3 regions of the Psychrobacillus sp. FSL W7-1457 genome follow, and region 2 is predicted to be linked to each of the others. Evidence: a T-box and tRNA genes for the amino acid it is inferred to sense, from the RefSeq annotation. Region 2 holds a T-box; the other regions hold tRNA genes.
What was found. The T-box of region 2 lies ahead of argS (arginine--tRNA ligase). A T-box ahead of a tRNA ligase gene usually reads a tRNA of that ligase, here a tRNA-Arg.

Region 1 (6,449 bases), 140 kb from region 2:
TCATTCTACAAAAGGCACGCCATCACCCGTTAACGGGCTTTGACTATTTGTAGGCACACGGTTTCAGGGTCTATTTCACTCCCCTTCCGGGGTGCTTTTCACCTTTCCCTCACGGTACTGGTTCACTATCGGTCACTAGGTAGTATTTAGCCTTGGGAGATGGTCCTCCCGGATTCCGACGGAATTTCACGTGTTCCGCCGTACTCAGGATACACTCTGGAGGGAATGAACTTTTGACTACGGGGCTTTTACCCTATCCTGCGGACCTTTCCAGATCGCTTCGTCTAGCTCATTCTTTTGTAACTCCGTATAGAGTGTCCTACAACCCCAAGAGGCAAGCCTCTTGGTTTGGGCTCTTCCCGTTTCGCTCGCCGCTACTCAGGGAATCGAATTTTCTTTCTCTTCCTCCAGGTACTTAGATGTTTCAGTTCCCTGGGTGTGTCTCAGATGCGCTATGTATTCACGCAAATGTACTGCCCCATTACGGGCAGTGGGTTTCCCCATTCGGAAATCTTCGGATCGAAGCTCACTTACAGCTCCCCGAAGCATATCGGTGTTAGTGCCGTCCTTCATCGACTCCTAGTGCCAAGGCATCCACCGTGCGCCCTTATTAACTTAACCTAAAAGTTAAAAGTACTACACTTGCAATCACGTAAGTGATCACAATTTGAATATCTTGCGTTTGTTTCTTTTTTTGATGTCGTTTTATCCAGTTTTCAAAGAACAAGTTAAAAAGCTTTAAATGCTCATATAGAATGAACATTCAAAACTGAACTGCAAAACGTTAAGATACAGATAAAGATCTGTATTCCGAATATATCCTTAGAAAGGAGGTGATCCAGCCGCACCTTCCGATACGGCTACCTTGTTACGACTTCACCCCAATCATCTGTCCCACCTTCGGCGGCTGGCTCCCAAAAGGGTTACCCCACCGACTTCGGGTGTTACAAACTCTCGTGGTGTGACGGGCGGTGTGTACAAGGCCCGGGAACGTATTCACCGTGGCATGCTGATCCACGATTACTAGCGATTCCGGCTTCATGTAGGCGAGTTGCAGCCTACAATCCGAACTGAGAACGGTTTTATGGGATTTGCTCACCCTCGCGGGGTTGCGACCCTCTGTACCGTCCATTGTAGCACGTGTGTAGCCCAGGTCATAAGGGGCATGATGATTTGACGTCATCCCCACCTTCCTCCGGTTTATCACCGGCAGTCACCTTAGAGTGCCCAACTGAATGCTGGCAACTAAGATCAAGGGTTGCGCTCGTTGCGGGACTTAACCCAACATCTCACGACACGAGCTGACGACAACCATGCACCACCTGTCACCGCTGTCCCCGAAGGGAAAAGCCTATCTCTAGGCCGGTCAGCGGGATGTCAAGACCTGGTAAGGTTCTTCGCGTTGCTTCGAATTAAACCACATGCTCCACCGCTTGTGCGGGCCCCCGTCAATTCCTTTGAGTTTCAGTCTTGCGACCGTACTCCCCAGGCGGAGTGCTTAATGCGTTAGCTGCAGCACTAAGGGGCGGAAACCCCCTAACACTTAGCACTCATCGTTTACGGCGTGGACTACCAGGGTATCTAATCCTGTTTGCTCCCCACGCTTTCGCGCCTCAGCGTCAGTTACAGACCAGAAAGCCGCCTTCGCCACTGGTGTTCCTCCAAATCTCTACGCATTTCACCGCTACACTTGGAATTCCGCTTTCCTCTTCTGTACTCAAGTCCCCCAGTTTCCAATGACCCTCCACGGTTGAGCCGTGGGCTTTCACATCAGACTTAAAGGACCGCCTGCGCGCGCTTTACGCCCAATAATTCCGGACAACGCTTGCCACCTACGTATTACCGCGGCTGCTGGCACGTAGTTAGCCGTGGCTTTCTAATGAGGTACCGTCAAGGTACGAGCAGTTACTCTCGTACTTGTTCTTCCCTCACAACAGAGTTTTACGATCCGAAAACCTTCTTCACTCACGCGGCGTTGCTCCATCAGACTTTCGTCCATTGTGGAAGATTCCCTACTGCTGCCTCCCGTAGGAGTCTGGGCCGTGTCTCAGTCCCAGTGTGGCCGATCACCCTCTCAGGTCGGCTACGCATCGTCGCCTTGGTGAGCCGTTACCTCACCAACTAGCTAATGCGCCGCGGGCCCATCCTGTAGTGACAGCCGAAACCGTCTTTTAACATTTCCTCATGTGAGGTAATGGATTATTCGGTATTAGCCCCGGTTTCCCGGAGTTATCCCAATCTACAGGGCAGGTTGCCCACGTGTTACTCACCCGTCCGCCGCTAAATCAGAAGAAGCAAGCTTCTTCATCATCCGCTCGACTTGCATGTATTAGGCACGCCGCCAGCGTTCGTCCTGAGCCAGGATCAAACTCTCCATAATAGAGAACTTAAAAAGCTCATTTTGTTTTGCTGGCATCATCATTAAATGATGTCAAAAATTGTTTTGCGTCAATCAAGCCGAAGCTTGTTGATGCTGTATGTCTTAACGTTTTGCATGTTCAGTTTTCAATGTTCATGTATTACTTTAGTATAATTGGAGCGGGTGAAGAGAATCGAACTCTCATCATCAGCTTGGAAGGCTGAGGTTTTACCACTAAACTACACCCGCATATATAATATATTAAATAATTGTTTGTTTGGCGCGCCCGGCAGGAGTCGAACCCACAACCTTCTGATCCGTAGTCAGACGCTCTATCCAATTGAGCTACGGGCGCTTAGTAAAAGACAATGCTTGGTGCGGCCGAGAGGACTTGAACCTCCACGGGGTTAACCCCCACTAGGCCCTCAACCTAGCGCGTCTGCCGTTCCGCCACGACCGCGTAGTTATAAAATGGGAAGATATTTATTATAACTTACTCTCATGAGCTTGTCAACAATTATTGTAATATGATGAGCCATGAAGGACTCGAACCTTCGACCCTCTGATTAAAAGTCAGATGCTCTACCAACTGAGCTAATGGCTCACGAAACGAAATGGCTGGGGTACCTGGATTCGAACCAGGGCATGACGGAATCAAAATCCGTTGCCTTACCGCTTGGCTATACCCCAACATGGCGGTCCCGACCGGGATCGAACCGGCGATCTCCTGCGTGACAGGCAGGCATGTTAACCGCTACACCACGGGACCTATGTATCTTTAATTCAATTAAATGGTGACCCCTACGGGATTCGAACCCGTGTTACCGCCGTGAAAGGGCGGTGTCTTAACCGCTTGACCAAGGGGCCATTTAAAGATGGCTCCGAAGGTAGGACTCGAACCTACGACCAATCGGTTAACAGCCGATTGCTCTACCACTGAGCTACTTCGGAATAATTTATGTCGTTTTGTTCTACTCGACTTTTTCTATTATAGAGAGGGTTTGGACAAACGTCAACACTTTTCATCAAATTTCTTTCGTTTTTTTAAAAGAACTTAAATGCAGCTCCCCAAAACACTTGCCACACTTGAATTTCTGCGTATTTACTCGAATTTTCCGTCTATATAACAAACCACATTTTGCACACTCATACACATACAGTTTAGTATTTTTTTGATTTTTAGGCTCTACGAGTGTTGAGCAAAATCTAGGTGAATCTGTTTGTTTTAGAAGCTGACGAAAATCTGTATCTCTATGTTTATACCCTTTCCCTTCTATATGTAAGTGATAATGACATAGCTCATGCTTAATAACTCCAATTAATTCGTTCATTCCATGTTTCTCTAACACTAGAGGGTTTATTTCAATCATATGTGTTCTTAACATATACCTTCCGCCGGTACTGCGCAGTCTTTTATTGAAATAAGCTTTATGGTGAAACTTTCTTTTAAAAATCTGTATTGATATGCTACTTACTAATTCACTCAATTGTTCATCAGTCACTATACTCTCTCCTAGATATAAGAGCTTGTCCACTGATATTCATCAATGGACAACTCTGATTATTATTAGACTTGTTGTTCCGGTGGCAGCATCGTTAATGCAATTCTTCCTTTGTTCGCATCGAACTGTTCTACCCATACAGTAACGATATCCCCAAGGGAGACTACATCTAAAGGATGCTTTACAAATCCTTTTTTAAGCTTGGAGATGTGTACAAGTCCATCTTGTTTAACACCTATATCTACAAAGGCGCCGAAGTCAACTACATTTCGAACTGTACCTTGAAGCTCCATTCCTGCTTTTAGATCCTCTAATTTTAGTACATCTTTTTTAAGTAACGGCTGCGGGAAAGCTTCACGTGGATCTCTTGCTGGCTTAATCAATGCATCCAAAATATCCTTTAGCGTAATCTCACCAATCCCTAATTCTTTACTAGTTTCTTCTATAGAAATAGTTTTTAGTGCTTCTTCTGCTTCCTTAGAGCCTATTTGGCTTTTGGTTAGCCCTGCAATTTCAAGGACTTGTTCAGCTGCCTTATAGCTTTCCGGGTGAATTCCTGTTGCATCTAACGGATTTTTAGCGTCTGGAACACGTAGGAAACCAATTGCCTGTTCATATGTTTTAGCTCCAAGACGAGGGATTTTCTTAAGCTGAGCTCTTGAAGTGAAACGTCCTTGTTCGTTTCGCATGTTTACCACGTTCTCTGCTACCGTTTTAGAAAGGCCAGATACGTATTGAAGTAATGAAGCTGATGCTGTGTTTACATTTACGCCTACTTGGTTAACCGCAGTCTCTACTATAAAAGAAAGAGATTCCGACAGTTTCTTTTGTGACACATCATGCTGGTATTGTCCCACACCTACTGCCTTAGGATCTATTTTTACCAACTCCGCCAAAGGGTCTTGTAGTCTTCTAGCAATAGATACGGCACTTCGTTGCTCAACTTGAAGGTCGGGAAACTCGTTTCTTGCTGTTTCTGAAGCTGAGTATACCGAAGCACCTGCTTCATTGACAATTACATACGCTACTTCCCCTGTTACTTCCTTCAGGCAATCTACGATGAATTGTTCTGTTTCACGAGATGCCGTACCATTTCCAATCGCTATCAGAGAGATTGGATAATTCTTAAGATAAGAAAGAACTTTCTTTTTCGAGCCTTCTATATCCATTTTAGGTGCGTGAGGGTAAATGGCAGATACCTCTAATAGCTTACCTGTATCATCAACCACTGCAAGTTTACAGCCAGTACGGTAGGCCGGGTCCACTCCAAGTACCACTTTTCCCTTTAATGGTGGCTGAAGTAAGAGGTTACGTAGGTTTTCAGAAAAAATATGAATAGCCTGCGCTTCAGCTTTTTCTGTAAGCTCAGCGCGAATTTCTCTTTCTACGGAAGGTTGAATTAATCTCTTATATGAATCCTCTATCGCTAGCTTCACCTGTTCCACTGCTTCACTAGTAGTGTGATTTGGTATCCATTGTGCTTCCATTACTCTTAAAATTTTGTCCTGTGGTGTTTGTAGGCCAACTTTAAGAACATCCTCTTTTTCACCACGATTTAAGGCAAGAATTCGATGAGGCACTATTTTTTTCACTGGCTCTTCATATTCATAATACATTTCATAGACATTTTTTTCATCGAGCTCTGCTTTTTTCAAAGAGGATACAATTCTTCCATCGGTGCGTGTTAGGTTACGTATTTGCTCCCGTATTTTAGCATCATCTGCAAACTGTTCAGCTAATATATCACGAGCACCTTGAAGCGCCTCTTCAGTAGTCATCACCTCTAATTCTTCATTTACATAAGCCTCTGCTAGTGTTTGAATAGATTCTTTTGGGAATCCAAGTAGCTCCGTAGCTAAAGGTTCCAGCCCTTTTTCTTTTGCTATAGTAGCTTTCGTTCTACGTTTCTGTTTGTACGGTCTATACAGATCCTCTACTCGTTGAATGACAGTCGCATTTTGTATAGAAGCAGAAAGTTCTTCAGTAAGTTTTCCTTGTTCTTCTATTAATCGTAGAACTTCCTCTTTGCGTTGTTCGAGCTGTTGGATATAATGATAACGATCTTCTATTGCTTTTATTTGCACTTCATCTAACGAGCCTGTTTGTTCTTTACGATATCGAGCTATAAAAGGAACTGTGTTTCCTTCTTCTAATAATTTTATTACTTGCTCTGCTTGCGATGTTTTAGTGCCCGTCTCTTTGGATACGAGCTGAAGCATTTTCTTTAGTTCCAAAACAAACCCATCCTTTCTTTCTAACCTTATTTTAACATATACTGAACGCAGCAAAAAAGCTTACCCTTTAATTATGAGAGTAAGCTTCCTACAATGAATGTGGCGTCATCGCCATGTTCTATTTCTTTATAAACTGTTTCGTACAAACATTTAGTACCGCTAGATTCCTTAATAGTGGACTTTGGACTCTTCATCACTACTCCATCAGAATGCAAAAGGAACAAGTCATCTTTGGCACATGGGTATGTTTGTGTATTAATCTTTTGTTTACGTCCCGACAGATATCCCATTACTGGCAATGGATAAATCATTTTTCCTGTGGAGCGTTGGTACATATAAAACTTTATATTGCCT
Region 2 (6,449 bases):
ATTGGTGGAAGCCTATTTGGATAGAGGGCAATGTTATATAGCGAAAGATAGCGACGAAACAATTGGAGTTTATGTATTGCTACCCTTGGATGACGACACTATAGAGCTCAAAAATATAGCTGTGCATGAGCAATATCAAGGAAGAGGACTAGGAAAAGAATTGGTACTTCATGCAATTGAAAAATCCATGGAGCTTGGATATAAAATAATAGAGGTGGGAACGGGAAACTCTAGTTTAAACCAGCTGGCGCTCTATCAAAAGTGTGGTTTCCGAATCGTATCTGTGGATAGAGATTTCTTCACTATACATTATTCGGAAGAAATTGTGGAAAACGGAATTCCGTGTGTGGATATGATACGACTAGAAAAAAGATTATACACAGGAGGACTATAGAGCATTAGAGTTTATATCAACACTCTGGATTTCAAACGGGAGTCATCGCCCCGTTTGAAATCGCATAAAGCTATGCGTTATGTAGAAGCTTTAAGACTTTCTTTAACTCGGCAGCTTTAATTTGTCCGGGAGCGGAAGCAGAGAGAACTGAACCAAATGTAGCAGCTGAACCAAAAATCTCTCCAGCCATACGGCTAACGATACCTGCCTTAGCCATAGCCATCGTAATAATCGGACGGTCTGCATATGTAGAATACATTGTGTAGGTAGCATCCAAAAGGGTAAGGACGTCTGCGGGGCTACTAGGCATCACAGCTATTTTGGGGATATCTGCCCCTAGCTTTTGCATAGTTGTCATTCGTTCTATTATGACTTCTTTGGAAGGTGTCCCTTTAAAATCATGGCTTGACATTACCACAGAAATTTTAAAATCCTTAGCTAAAGCTACTATTTCCTCTACATCCTCTGAAAAAAGCTCTATATCCACTAAATCTATTTCTTTTGTTTGGATGACCTCACGCAAAAGCTGCTTATAATAGGTGCTCTCTATAACAGTAGAACCGCCCTCCTTATGACTTCTAAAGGTAAATAGAAGAGGAACCGGATACAAAAAATTACGTATATAGGAAAGGGTATCCTTGACCACTTCTATGTTTTCCACTCCTTGCAACAAATCTACTCTCCACTCCACTATATCTGGAGCGCTTTCTTTAACTAGTGGTAGCTCATTTAAAAGGAAGTCTTTATCTTTTCCTGTTAATGGAACAATGACCTTAGGAAGTCCTTCTCCAATATGAATATCCCGAATAGAAATAATTTTCATAAATATCTCCCATCATGCAACGTTTTACGTTATATTAACATAAAACATTACAAAGGGGATGGAAAAATGAGATTTCAAATCTATGAAAGTGCAGAGAATTTTTACGAGAAGGCAATACCTTTTTTAAAGGAAAATGAGGACAAATTTAGCTTGTTTCTAGGGGTGCTAGAAAGAATACGAGTAGGTGGATATGAAAACCCGCTAATGGCGACTATTGAAGAAGATGGAGAGTTAATTGCTCTTTTTCAAATGACTCCACCACATCCTCTAAATATTATTTTTGTGGATCCAAATAAAATAGAGGCATCAACTGATTTAGGTATAGAAGAAATCATACAACGAGGTATACATATTGACTCCATAATAAGTGTGAAAGAGTGGGCTATGCATTTTGCAGAGAAATGGGAAGAAAAAACCGGTCAACCCCACTCCCTGTTAATGGACCAAGGGCTATACCGATTAGATCAGGTGGATGATATGTTAGAAGCTAGTCCAGGCTCCTGGAGGCTTGCTAATGACAAAGACGCTCCACTAATCGAATCTTGGCTTAGCCAATTTGAAGGAGATACGGGACTTCCGAGAAGCGCTAAAGAAGATATAGCTCAAAGAGTGGAAGCTATGTTAAATGCTCGTGAGGTTTTTCTTTGGGAGGATGAAGGGGAAATCGTGTCCATGATGAAGAAGGCGAGACCTTCCGCGCATGGGGTGACTGTTTCTATGGTGTTTACTCCAAAAGAGAAACGACGAAAAGGATACGGCAGAACCATGGTGGCAGCCTGCAGCAAGGAGCTATTAAAGCAATATGACTTCTGCGTGCTATATACGGATATGCTAAACCCGACCTCCAACAAAATCTACCAAGAAATTGGTTATCAGAAGCTAATCGACTCCGTTCATTTGAAGCTAGGAAGTAAATAAGGTTGTATACACCAAATGTATATTGACATTAGGATTGCATTCCACTAAAATTAGTAAAAATTAATAGACAATTCAGTGATAAAGAGAGTATCCGAATGCAGTAATGCCAAGCGAGTCAGGGGAGGTGAGAGCCTGATGCAAAACTTTTCGGAGAAACGCACTTTGGAGAAGCTTTTTGAACTAAGAGTAGAAAAGACCGGGGAAGTCCTCGTTAATAACGTTAAAGCGGTCACAACGTGTGACAACTAGAGTGGTACCACGGGAATTTAAGCTCTCGTCTCTTCATAGAGGCGAGGGCTTTTTATATGAAGAAAAAATGTGGAGGCTGAATGTATATGGAATTAGTGAAGCAAATGGCTTTTTTGGTAGAATCTGTTTTAAAAGGTCTGTTAACAGTAGATGAGATAGAGAAGCTTTTTGAAAAGCCAAAGAACGAAGAATTAGGAGATGTAGCATTTCCTTGTTTTACACTAGCCAAAATATATAAAAAATACCCGCAGCTAATAGCTACTGAATTGGCAACTCAGTTAAAAGGCTCTCTTATTTTTAAGGTAGAAGCGGTAGGTGGCTACGTGAACATCTTCTATAACCAGCAAACCGTTGCTAAGCAAGTACTTAAGGAAATAATGGAAACCAAAACCCAATACGGCCAGCTGCCAATGAAGAACGAGAAAATTACGATAGATTTCTCCTCACCGAATATTGCTAAGCCCTTTTCTATGGGACATCTACGTTCTACGGTAATAGGAAATGCGCTTGCCAATATAGCAGAAAAGAACGGATACAAGACTATTCGTATTAACCATTTAGGAGATTGGGGAACTCAATTCGGTAAGTTAATCGTGGCCTATAAGCTATGGGGAGATAAGGAAAAAATAGAAGCCTCGCCGATAGAAGAGCTATTAAAGATTTACGTAAAGTTTCATGAATGGGCCGAAAAAGATGAATCTTTGAATGTGGAGGCAAGAGCTGCCTTCAAGAGTTTGGAGCAGGGGGATGAGGAGGCTAGAGAGCTTTGGAATTGGTTTAAGGAGGCCTCTCTCAAAGAGTTTCAAGGTATTTATGAACTATTAGGGATTGTATTTAGTTCCTTTAACGGTGAAGCATTCTATAACGATAAAATGGAACCTGTGGTTAAAGAGATAGAAGAAAAGGGCTTACTAACTGCATCTGACGGGGCACTAGTAGTGGAGCTCGAAGATATGCCACCATGTCTGATTAAGAAAACGGATGGAACTACCCTATATGCAACGAGAGATTTAGCGGCAGCCTTGTATCGCAAAAAAGAATATGATTTTGCAAAGTCATTTTATGTAGTGGGCAACGAGCAAACGCTTCATTTTAATCAGCTGTTCAGTGTGCTTCAAAAAATGGGCTATGAGTGGGCAAAGGACTGTCAGCACGTACCGTTTGGAATGATGCTGAAGGATGGCAAGAAGATGTCGACTCGTAAAGGGAAGGTGGTTTTATTGAAAGGAGTATTGGAAGAGGCGATTGAAGAGGCGAAGAATAGCATTAAGGAGAAAAATCCATCTCTTCCTAATAAAGAAGAGGTCGCAAAATCGGTTGGGGTAGGTGCAGTCATCTTCCATGATTTAAAAAATCATCGTATGAATGATGTAGAATTTTCACTAGAACAAATGCTTAACTTCGAAGGGGAAACTGGCCCGTATGTCCAGTATACGCACGCAAGAATTTGTTCGCTTCTTCAAAAGGGCTATTTTGATGCTAACAATGTAAGGCTGGAAGGGTTAGAAAAAGAGACTTGGCAAACGATTATGACACTTCAACGTTTTCCACAGGTTATACAGAAATCCTTTGAACAGGTAGATCCATCGCTTATAGCAAAATACTGCCTAACACTATCTCGCCACTTTAATAAATATTATGCACATACAAAAATCCTCGTTGATGACGAGACAAAGGTATCCAAACTGACACTTTGTTATGCGGTTGCGATAGTTTTAAAGGAAGGGTTGAGCTTACTGGGGATAGAAGCTCCGGAGCAGATGTAAAAAAAAGAGGACTGGTTATGGATACTCACTACCAGTCCTCTGTTATATTTATTTTAAATCAATAATGATGTCATCCATCTTAAATTGTTTTTGATCGGCTGTACTATCATTAGAGCGACCTCCCTCTTTTATAGAACCATCCTCATTATAATCAACTAAATCATAATCATATAATTCTACTTTAGGAGTAATTATGAGTTGGGTAGCCTTAGGATTAATCTTCTCGTAGATAGCACCCCATTTAATATTACGCTTAGCAGAGTTATAATCTCCTCCACCACTTTGGTCTTTAAGAGAATAATGATTACCTAGATTATCTTGAACCATTAAATTAACAGAAATATTATCCCACCCTTCATACAACTTAGCGGAGGTAAATTCTTCGAAGACTAGATGAAATGAATTCGGTGAAATTGTTAGCTTTTGTAGATGAATTGCAATATCTTCTTGTTCCAACTTTTTATCTAAATGATAGATAGCGATATCAGCCTTACTTAAAGTAAAATTGAACTTCCAATCGCCTTCGATAGGTTCATTATCAATGGTACTTCCTGGACGTAAGTAATCAATGTTCCACTCTATTGGCAAAGTGGCATCCCTTTCGTCCATTTTCATAGTAATAATACCTACATATTTATTTTCGCTCTCTGGTACTTTACTTGCTGCATGGCTTCCAGTTTTCGGAGAGCCTTGAAGGTGTGGTACCCCTCTAATTACAACGGGGTTCCCAAGATCTCTATTGGCATCGATTGTATAGGTAACAATCATAGATTCCCCATCGTAGATGGCATCGGCGACGGTTATGTCTATCCCATTGCTTGTTGCTGTTATATTTATAGGAGTAGAAATATCTGCATAACCCTCATAATAAGTTCCTCCGTCACCGGTATTTCCATATAAGAATTTATAAATATTACTGATTACTGTAATATTGTCCGCATAGGCTGTAAAAGAAAGCCCTACTAAAGCAGAGATGCTTAGTCCAATCGCAAGGGAAGCGGCAGCTAATAACTTTTTCCCTTTCCTTTGTTTAGATGTGCTGATTTTATTTATTAATTCTTTTTTTACCTTCGCTCGCTCAAACTCGCTTACTTCTACCTCTTCAAATTCGTCTACATCTATTTCGATATCATTAAATTGCTTGTAAAGGTCCTTCATACAAAGCTACCTCCTAGAAGAAATTTTGTAACCTGTCCATTTAGCCTTTTCTTTCCTCGGTATATACGATTATCGACAGAGGCTTTTGTTTTTCCGAGCTTCTTAGCGATTGTCTCTGTGCTTTCTCCAAGAAAAAAACGCATGATGAAGATTTGTTGGTCAATTGGGTCTAGTTTATGGATTAATTGCATTAGCTCGTTTCGGTTTTCTGTAAGGATTAAACGTTTTTCTATTGAATCAGCTGGCTGAAGCTCCATCTGCTCACTGGAAACCTCCATATTACGAGTTGCTTTTCGGTAGTAATCAATTGCCTTAAATTTAGTGATCACACAGATCCATTTTTTAAAATCAGTTGTGTCCCCATTAAAATCCTTGGAGTGATCCCAAATGGATAAAAAAATATCATTAATACATTCATCCATCATTCCAGCATTATTTAAAGGGGAGAGAACCTTGTAGGTAACGCCTTTTATTAGCGGTAAGTAATTATCCACAATATATTCGAGTGCATCTTCTTTTCCAGATTGCAGCCTGTGGATAAAATTAGATTCAGTTGATTTCATCTACAATAGCTCCTTTTGGTAGTTGTAAAAGCTTTTACACTCTATATAACGTCTACGATTTTAATTTTTCTCAAAAATAAAATATTAATTTTAGAGTAACATGAGAAAGTAAAAAAATGGACATAAAAAAAGGCTGCGTTTTGCACGCAGCGATGGCTTATTGACTATTTTTACTTTGCTGAAGTATTTGTGATTCCCCTGATAACTCCCAGTTCTCTACTGTTTCGTATGCTTGTTCAGGAGTATAGCCTTTACCGACTAGGACCCCCATAAGTATAAATTCTTGGAGGATGTGCTTCGTATTAATGCCTCTTTCAACATCATTTAGACCTTCATTTACAAGGTATTCCGTATATTGAATCCATTGATCTGGAAAGGCAACTGGTTCGGGACCATTGCTTGTGGTAGTAGATGCAGTATTTTCAGTTGCTGTCTTCTTAGGAGTATTCATCGAAATATTCTCCGTTAAAATATAATTATACAGCTGAGCGTGCTTCATTTCGTCTGTTAATATCTCAAAGACAATATCTCTATATTCACGATAGGGTAGGCCTTCCCGTATTACTCTGTATTTTTCC
Region 3 (6,449 bases), 430 kb from region 2:
CTTCTAGGCTATTCACCCAAAAGAGCACCCCTTCTCCCGAAGTTACGGGGTCATTTTGCCGAGTTCCTTAACGAGAGTTCTCTCGCTCACCTTAGGATTCTCTCCTCGACTACCTGTGTCGGTTTGCGGTACGGGCACCTCCCACCTCGTTAGAGGCTTTTCTTGGCAGTGTGAAATCAGGAACTCCGGACATACGTCCTTGCCATCACAGCTCAATGTTACAGAGTGCGGATTTGCCTACACTCACACCTCACTGCTTGGACGTGCATAACCAACAGCACGCTTACCCTATCCTACTGCGTCCCCCCATCACTCAAACGGTGGGGTGGTGGTACAGGAATATCAACCTGTTGTCCATCGTCTACGCCTATCGGCCTCGACTTAGGTCCCGACTAACCCTGAGCGGACGAGCCTTCCTCAGGAAACCTTAGTCATACGGTGGATGGGATTCTCACCCATCTTTCGCTACTCATACCGGCATTCTCACTTCTAAGCGCTCCACCAGTCCTTCCGGTCTGACTTCAACGCCCTTAGAACGCTCTCCTACCACTGATACCAAAGGTATCAATCCACAGCTTCGGTGATTTGTTTAGCCCCGATACATTTTCGGCGCAGCGTCACTCGACCAGTGAGCTATTACGCACTCTTTAAATGATGGCTGCTTCTAAGCCAACATCCTGGTTGTCTAAGCAACGCCACATCCTTTTCCACTTAACAAATACTTTGGGACCTTAGCTGGTGGTCTGGGCTGTTTCCCTCTTGACTACGGATCTTATCACTCGCAGTCTGACTCCCAAACATAAATCATTGGCATTCGGAGTTTGTCTGAATTCGGTAACCCGGGATGGGCCCCTAGTCCAAACAGTGCTCTACCTCCAAGATTCTAACGTTTGAGGCTAGCCCTAAAGCTATTTCGGAGAGAACCAGCTATCTCCAGGTTCGATTGGAATTTCTCCGCTACCCACACCTCATCCCCGCACTTTTCAACGTGCGTGGGTTCGGACCTCCAGTAAGTGTTACCTCACCTTCATCCTGGACATGGGTAGATCACCTGGTTTCGGGTCTACGACCACATACTCATTCGCCCTATTCAGACTCGCTTTCGCTGCGGCTCCGTCTTCTCAACTTAACCTCGCATGTAATCGTAACTCGCCGGTTCATTCTACAAAAGGCACGCCATCACCCGTTAACGGGCTTTGACTATTTGTAGGCACACGGTTTCAGGGTCTATTTCACTCCCCTTCCGGGGTGCTTTTCACCTTTCCCTCACGGTACTGGTTCACTATCGGTCACTAGGTAGTATTTAGCCTTGGGAGATGGTCCTCCCGGATTCCGACGGAATTTCACGTGTTCCGCCGTACTCAGGATACACTCTGGAGGGAATGAACTTTTGACTACGGGGCTTTTACCCTATCCTGCGGACCTTTCCAGATCGCTTCGTCTAGCTCATTCTTTTGTAACTCCGTATAGAGTGTCCTACAACCCCAAGAGGCAAGCCTCTTGGTTTGGGCTCTTCCCGTTTCGCTCGCCGCTACTCAGGGAATCGAATTTTCTTTCTCTTCCTCCAGGTACTTAGATGTTTCAGTTCCCTGGGTGTGTCTCAGATGCGCTATGTATTCACGCAAATGTACTGCCCCATTACGGGCAGTGGGTTTCCCCATTCGGAAATCTTCGGATCGAAGCTCACTTACAGCTCCCCGAAGCATATCGGTGTTAGTGCCGTCCTTCATCGACTCCTAGTGCCAAGGCATCCACCGTGCGCCCTTATTAACTTAACCTAAAAGTTAAAAGTACTACACTTGCAATCACATAAGTGATCACAATTTGAATATCTTGCGTTTGTTTCTTTTTTTGATGTCGTTTTATCCAGTTTTCAAAGAACAAATTATTTCGTTGGTGGAGCCTAGCGGGATCGAACCGCTGACCTCCTGCGTGCAAGGCAGGCGCTCTCCCAGCTGAGCTAAGGCCCCGAAATAAAAAAAGGTATGGTGGGCCTAAATGGACTCGAACCATCGACCTCACGCTTATCAGGCGTGCGCTCTAACCAGCTGAGCTATAGGCCCTCTTTGAATTTCCATATCTATTAAAAATATTAATATACATGAACATTCAAAACTGAACTGCAAAACGTTAAGATACAGATAAAGATCTGTATTCCGAATATATCCTTAGAAAGGAGGTGATCCAGCCGCACCTTCCGATACGGCTACCTTGTTACGACTTCACCCCAATCATCTGTCCCACCTTCGGCGGCTGGCTCCCAAAAGGGTTACCCCACCGACTTCGGGTGTTACAAACTCTCGTGGTGTGACGGGCGGTGTGTACAAGGCCCGGGAACGTATTCACCGTGGCATGCTGATCCACGATTACTAGCGATTCCGGCTTCATGTAGGCGAGTTGCAGCCTACAATCCGAACTGAGAACGGTTTTATGGGATTTGCTCACCCTCGCGGGGTTGCGACCCTCTGTACCGTCCATTGTAGCACGTGTGTAGCCCAGGTCATAAGGGGCATGATGATTTGACGTCATCCCCACCTTCCTCCGGTTTATCACCGGCAGTCACCTTAGAGTGCCCAACTGAATGCTGGCAACTAAGATCAAGGGTTGCGCTCGTTGCGGGACTTAACCCAACATCTCACGACACGAGCTGACGACAACCATGCACCACCTGTCACCGCTGTCCCCGAAGGGAAAAGCCTATCTCTAGGCCGGTCAGCGGGATGTCAAGACCTGGTAAGGTTCTTCGCGTTGCTTCGAATTAAACCACATGCTCCACCGCTTGTGCGGGCCCCCGTCAATTCCTTTGAGTTTCAGTCTTGCGACCGTACTCCCCAGGCGGAGTGCTTAATGCGTTAGCTGCAGCACTAAGGGGCGGAAACCCCCTAACACTTAGCACTCATCGTTTACGGCGTGGACTACCAGGGTATCTAATCCTGTTTGCTCCCCACGCTTTCGCGCCTCAGCGTCAGTTACAGACCAGAAAGCCGCCTTCGCCACTGGTGTTCCTCCAAATCTCTACGCATTTCACCGCTACACTTGGAATTCCGCTTTCCTCTTCTGTACTCAAGTCCCCCAGTTTCCAATGACCCTCCACGGTTGAGCCGTGGGCTTTCACATCAGACTTAAAGGACCGCCTGCGCGCGCTTTACGCCCAATAATTCCGGACAACGCTTGCCACCTACGTATTACCGCGGCTGCTGGCACGTAGTTAGCCGTGGCTTTCTAATGAGGTACCGTCAAGGTACGAGCAGTTACTCTCGTACTTGTTCTTCCCTCACAACAGAGTTTTACGATCCGAAAACCTTCTTCACTCACGCGGCGTTGCTCCATCAGACTTTCGTCCATTGTGGAAGATTCCCTACTGCTGCCTCCCGTAGGAGTCTGGGCCGTGTCTCAGTCCCAGTGTGGCCGATCACCCTCTCAGGTCGGCTACGCATCGTCGCCTTGGTGAGCCGTTACCTCACCAACTAGCTAATGCGCCGCGGGCCCATCCTGTAGTGACAGCCGAAACCGTCTTTTAACATTTCCTCATGTGAGGTAATGGATTATTCGGTATTAGCCCCGGTTTCCCGGAGTTATCCCAATCTACAGGGCAGGTTGCCCACGTGTTACTCACCCGTCCGCCGCTAAATCAGAAGAAGCAAGCTTCTTCATCATCCGCTCGACTTGCATGTATTAGGCACGCCGCCAGCGTTCGTCCTGAGCCAGGATCAAACTCTCCATAATAGAGAACTTAAAAAGCTCATTTTGTTTTGCTGGCATCATCATTAAATGATGTCAAAAATTGTTTTGCGTCAATCAAGCCAAAGCTTGTTGATGCTGTATGTCTTAACGTTTTGCATGTTCAGTTTTCAATGTTCATGGTGGAGCCTAGCGGGATCGAACCGCTGACCTCCTGCGTGCAAGGCAGGCGCTCTCCCAGCTGAGCTAAGGCCCCAAAATAATAATAACTGGTCGGGAAGACAGGATTCGAACCTGCGACCCCTTGGTCCCAAACCAAGTGCTCTACCAAGCTGAGCTACTTCCCGTTATATGGCGCGCCCGGCAGGAGTCGAACCCACAACCTTCTGATCCGTAGTCAGACGCTCTATCCAATTGAGCTACGGGCGCTAATTATTCATAAAAGTGGTGCCGAGGACCGGAATCGAACCGGTACGGTAGTCACCTACCGCAGGATTTTAAGTCCTGTGCGTCTGCCAGTTCCGCCACCCCGGCACTTTAATGAATCTTTGGAGCGGAAGACGAGGTTCGAACTCGCGACCCCCACCTTGGCAAGGTGGTGTTCTACCACTGAACTACTTCCGCTCGGTTATTAAGTTAAATGGTGCGGGTGAAGGGAGTCGAACCCCCACGCCTTGCGGCGCTAGATCCTAAGTCTAGTGCGTCTGCCAGTTCCGCCACACCCGCATATTTATTTCACAAAAGTGAATGAGCCATGAAGGACTCGAACCTTCGACCCTCTGATTAAAAGTCAGATGCTCTACCAACTGAGCTAATGGCTCGGAAAATGGTGCCGGAGAAAGGACTTGAACCCTCAACCTACTGATTACAAGTCAGTTGCTCTACCAGTTGAGCTACTCCGGCAGGAGTAAAATTATGGTGGAGGATGACGGGCTCGAACCGCCGACCCTCTGCTTGTAAGGCAGATGCTCTCCCAGCTGAGCTAATCCTCCTGGGTAATATTTTTTTATTGCAAGCCCAGCGACGTCCTACTCTTGCAGGGGGAGACCCCCAACTACCATCGGCGCTGAAGAGCTTAACTTCCGTGTTCGGTATGGGAACGGGTGTGACCTCTTCGCCATCATCACTAGACTTGAATAATTATTGAAAGACAAGTTCTATTATATCAACTATGTAGATTATTACAAGCATTAATTTAATAAAAATTTATTCTTTCAAAACTGAATAAACTGACATCTTAGAAACAAACAATTTGGTTAAGTCCTCGATCGATTAGTATTCGTCAGCTGCACGTGTCGCCACGCTTCCACCCCGAACCTATCTACCTCATCGTCTTTGAGGGATCTTACTTACTTGCGTAATGGGAAATCTCATCTTGAGGGGGGCTTCGTGCTTAGATGCTTTCAGCACTTATCCCGTCCACACATAGCTACCCAGCGATGCCCTTGGCAGAACAACTGGTACACCAGCGGTGTGTCCATCCCGGTCCTCTCGTACTAAGGACAGCTCCTCTCAAATTTCCTACGCCCACGACGGATAGGGACCGAACTGTCTCACGACGTTCTGAACCCAGCTCGCGTACCGCTTTAATGGGCGAACAGCCCAACCCTTGGGACCGACTACAGCCCCAGGATGCGATGAGCCGACATCGAGGTGCCAAACCTCCCCGTCGATGTGGACTCTTGGGGGAGATAAGCCTGTTATCCCCGGGGTAGCTTTTATCCGTTGAGCGATGGCCCTTCCATGCGGAACCACCGGATCACTAAGCCCGTCTTTCGACCCTGCTCGACTTGTAGGTCTCGCAGTCAAGCTCCCTTCTGCCTTTACACTCTTCGAATGATTTCCAACCATTCTGAGGGAACCTTTGGGCGCCTCCGTTACACTTTAGGAGGCGACCGCCCCAGTCAAACTGCCCGCCTGACACTGTCTCCTACCCGGGTTACGGGTATGGGTTAGAATTTCAATACAACCAGGGTAGTATCCCACCGACGCCTCCTCCGAAGCTGGCGCTCCGGGCTCTAAGGCTCCTACCTATCCTGTACAAGTTGCACCAAAATTCAATATCAAGCTACAGTAAAGCTCCACGGGGTCTTTCCGTCCTGTCGCGGGTAACCTGCATCTTCACAGGTACTATAATTTCACCGAGTCTCTCGTTGAGACAGTGCCCAGATCGTTACGCCTTTCGTGCGGGTCGGAACTTACCCGACAAGGAATTTCGCTACCTTAGGACCGTTATAGTTACGGCCGCCGTTTACTGGGGCTTCAATTCGCACCTTCGCTTGCGCTAAGCACTCCTCTTAACCTTCCAGCACCGGGCAGGCGTCAGCCCCTATACTTCACCTTACGGTTTTGCAGAGACCTGTGTTTTTGCTAAACAGTCGCCTGGGCCTATTCACTGCGGCTCTTCTAGGCTATTCACCCAAAAGAGCACCCCTTCTCCCGAAGTTACGGGGTCATTTTGCCGAGTTCCTTAACGAGAGTTCTCTCGCTCACCTTAGGATTCTCTCCTCGACTACCTGTGTCGGTTTGCGGTACGGGCACCTCCCACCTCGTTAGAGGCTTTTCTTGGCAGTGTGAAATCAGGAACTCCGGACATACGTCCTTGCCATCACAGCTCAATGTTACAGAGTGCGGATTTGCCTACACTCACACCTCACTGCTTGGACGTGCATAACCAACAGCACGCTTACCCTATCCTACTGCGTCCCCCCATCACTCAAACGGTGGGGTGGTGGTACAGGAATATCAACCTGTTGTCCATCGTCTAC

Region 1: it encodes a tRNA-Arg, which carries the amino acid that the T-box ahead of argS (arginine--tRNA ligase) is inferred to sense. The anticodon was not compared.
Region 3: it encodes a tRNA-Arg, which carries the amino acid that the T-box ahead of argS (arginine--tRNA ligase) is inferred to sense. The anticodon was not compared.

Annotation. Positions count from the first base shown of each region.
Region 1 covers NZ_CP151993.1:3,474,430-3,480,878, forward strand. Annotated here, with positions in the region: rRNA gene NSQ95_RS16975 (23S ribosomal RNA) at 1-621, opposite strand, end outside; rRNA gene NSQ95_RS16980 (16S ribosomal RNA) at 827-2,380, opposite strand; tRNA gene NSQ95_RS16985 (tRNA-Gly) at 2,535-2,608, opposite strand; tRNA gene NSQ95_RS16990 (tRNA-Arg) at 2,638-2,714, opposite strand; tRNA gene NSQ95_RS16995 (tRNA-Leu) at 2,733-2,819, opposite strand; tRNA gene NSQ95_RS17000 (tRNA-Lys) at 2,891-2,963, opposite strand; tRNA gene NSQ95_RS17005 (tRNA-Gln) at 2,975-3,049, opposite strand; tRNA gene NSQ95_RS17010 (tRNA-Asp) at 3,053-3,128, opposite strand; tRNA gene NSQ95_RS17015 (tRNA-Glu) at 3,152-3,226, opposite strand; tRNA gene NSQ95_RS17020 (tRNA-Asn) at 3,236-3,310, opposite strand; gene NSQ95_RS17025 (SprT family protein) at 3,385-3,861, opposite strand; gene NSQ95_RS17030 (Tex family protein) at 3,927-6,095, opposite strand; gene NSQ95_RS17035 (PP2C family serine/threonine-protein phosphatase) at 6,167-6,449, opposite strand, start outside.
Region 2 covers NZ_CP151993.1:3,616,492-3,622,940, reverse strand. Annotated here, with positions in the region: gene NSQ95_RS17750 (GNAT family N-acetyltransferase) at 1-394, shown strand, start outside; gene aroD (type I 3-dehydroquinate dehydratase) at 465-1,217, opposite strand; gene NSQ95_RS17740 (GNAT family N-acetyltransferase) at 1,284-2,135, shown strand; T-box leader at 2,202-2,420, shown strand; gene argS (arginine--tRNA ligase) at 2,471-4,150, shown strand; gene NSQ95_RS17730 (DUF4179 domain-containing protein) at 4,199-5,308, opposite strand; gene NSQ95_RS17725 (sigma-70 family RNA polymerase sigma factor) at 5,305-5,871, opposite strand; gene NSQ95_RS17720 (ferritin-like domain-containing protein) at 6,029-6,449, opposite strand, start outside.
Region 3 covers NZ_CP151993.1:96,718-103,166, reverse strand. Annotated here, with positions in the region: rRNA gene NSQ95_RS00545 (23S ribosomal RNA) at 1-1,778, opposite strand, end outside; tRNA gene NSQ95_RS00540 (tRNA-Ala) at 1,895-1,970, opposite strand; tRNA gene NSQ95_RS00535 (tRNA-Ile) at 1,987-2,063, opposite strand; rRNA gene NSQ95_RS00530 (16S ribosomal RNA) at 2,173-3,726, opposite strand; tRNA gene NSQ95_RS00525 (tRNA-Ala) at 3,862-3,937, opposite strand; tRNA gene NSQ95_RS00520 (tRNA-Pro) at 3,952-4,028, opposite strand; tRNA gene NSQ95_RS00515 (tRNA-Arg) at 4,034-4,110, opposite strand; tRNA gene NSQ95_RS00510 (tRNA-Leu) at 4,127-4,215, opposite strand; tRNA gene NSQ95_RS00505 (tRNA-Gly) at 4,231-4,305, opposite strand; tRNA gene NSQ95_RS00500 (tRNA-Leu) at 4,323-4,407, opposite strand; tRNA gene NSQ95_RS00495 (tRNA-Lys) at 4,430-4,502, opposite strand; tRNA gene NSQ95_RS00490 (tRNA-Thr) at 4,509-4,584, opposite strand; tRNA gene NSQ95_RS00485 (tRNA-Val) at 4,598-4,673, opposite strand; rRNA gene rrf (5S ribosomal RNA) at 4,697-4,812, opposite strand; rRNA gene NSQ95_RS00475 (23S ribosomal RNA) at 4,934-6,449, opposite strand, start outside.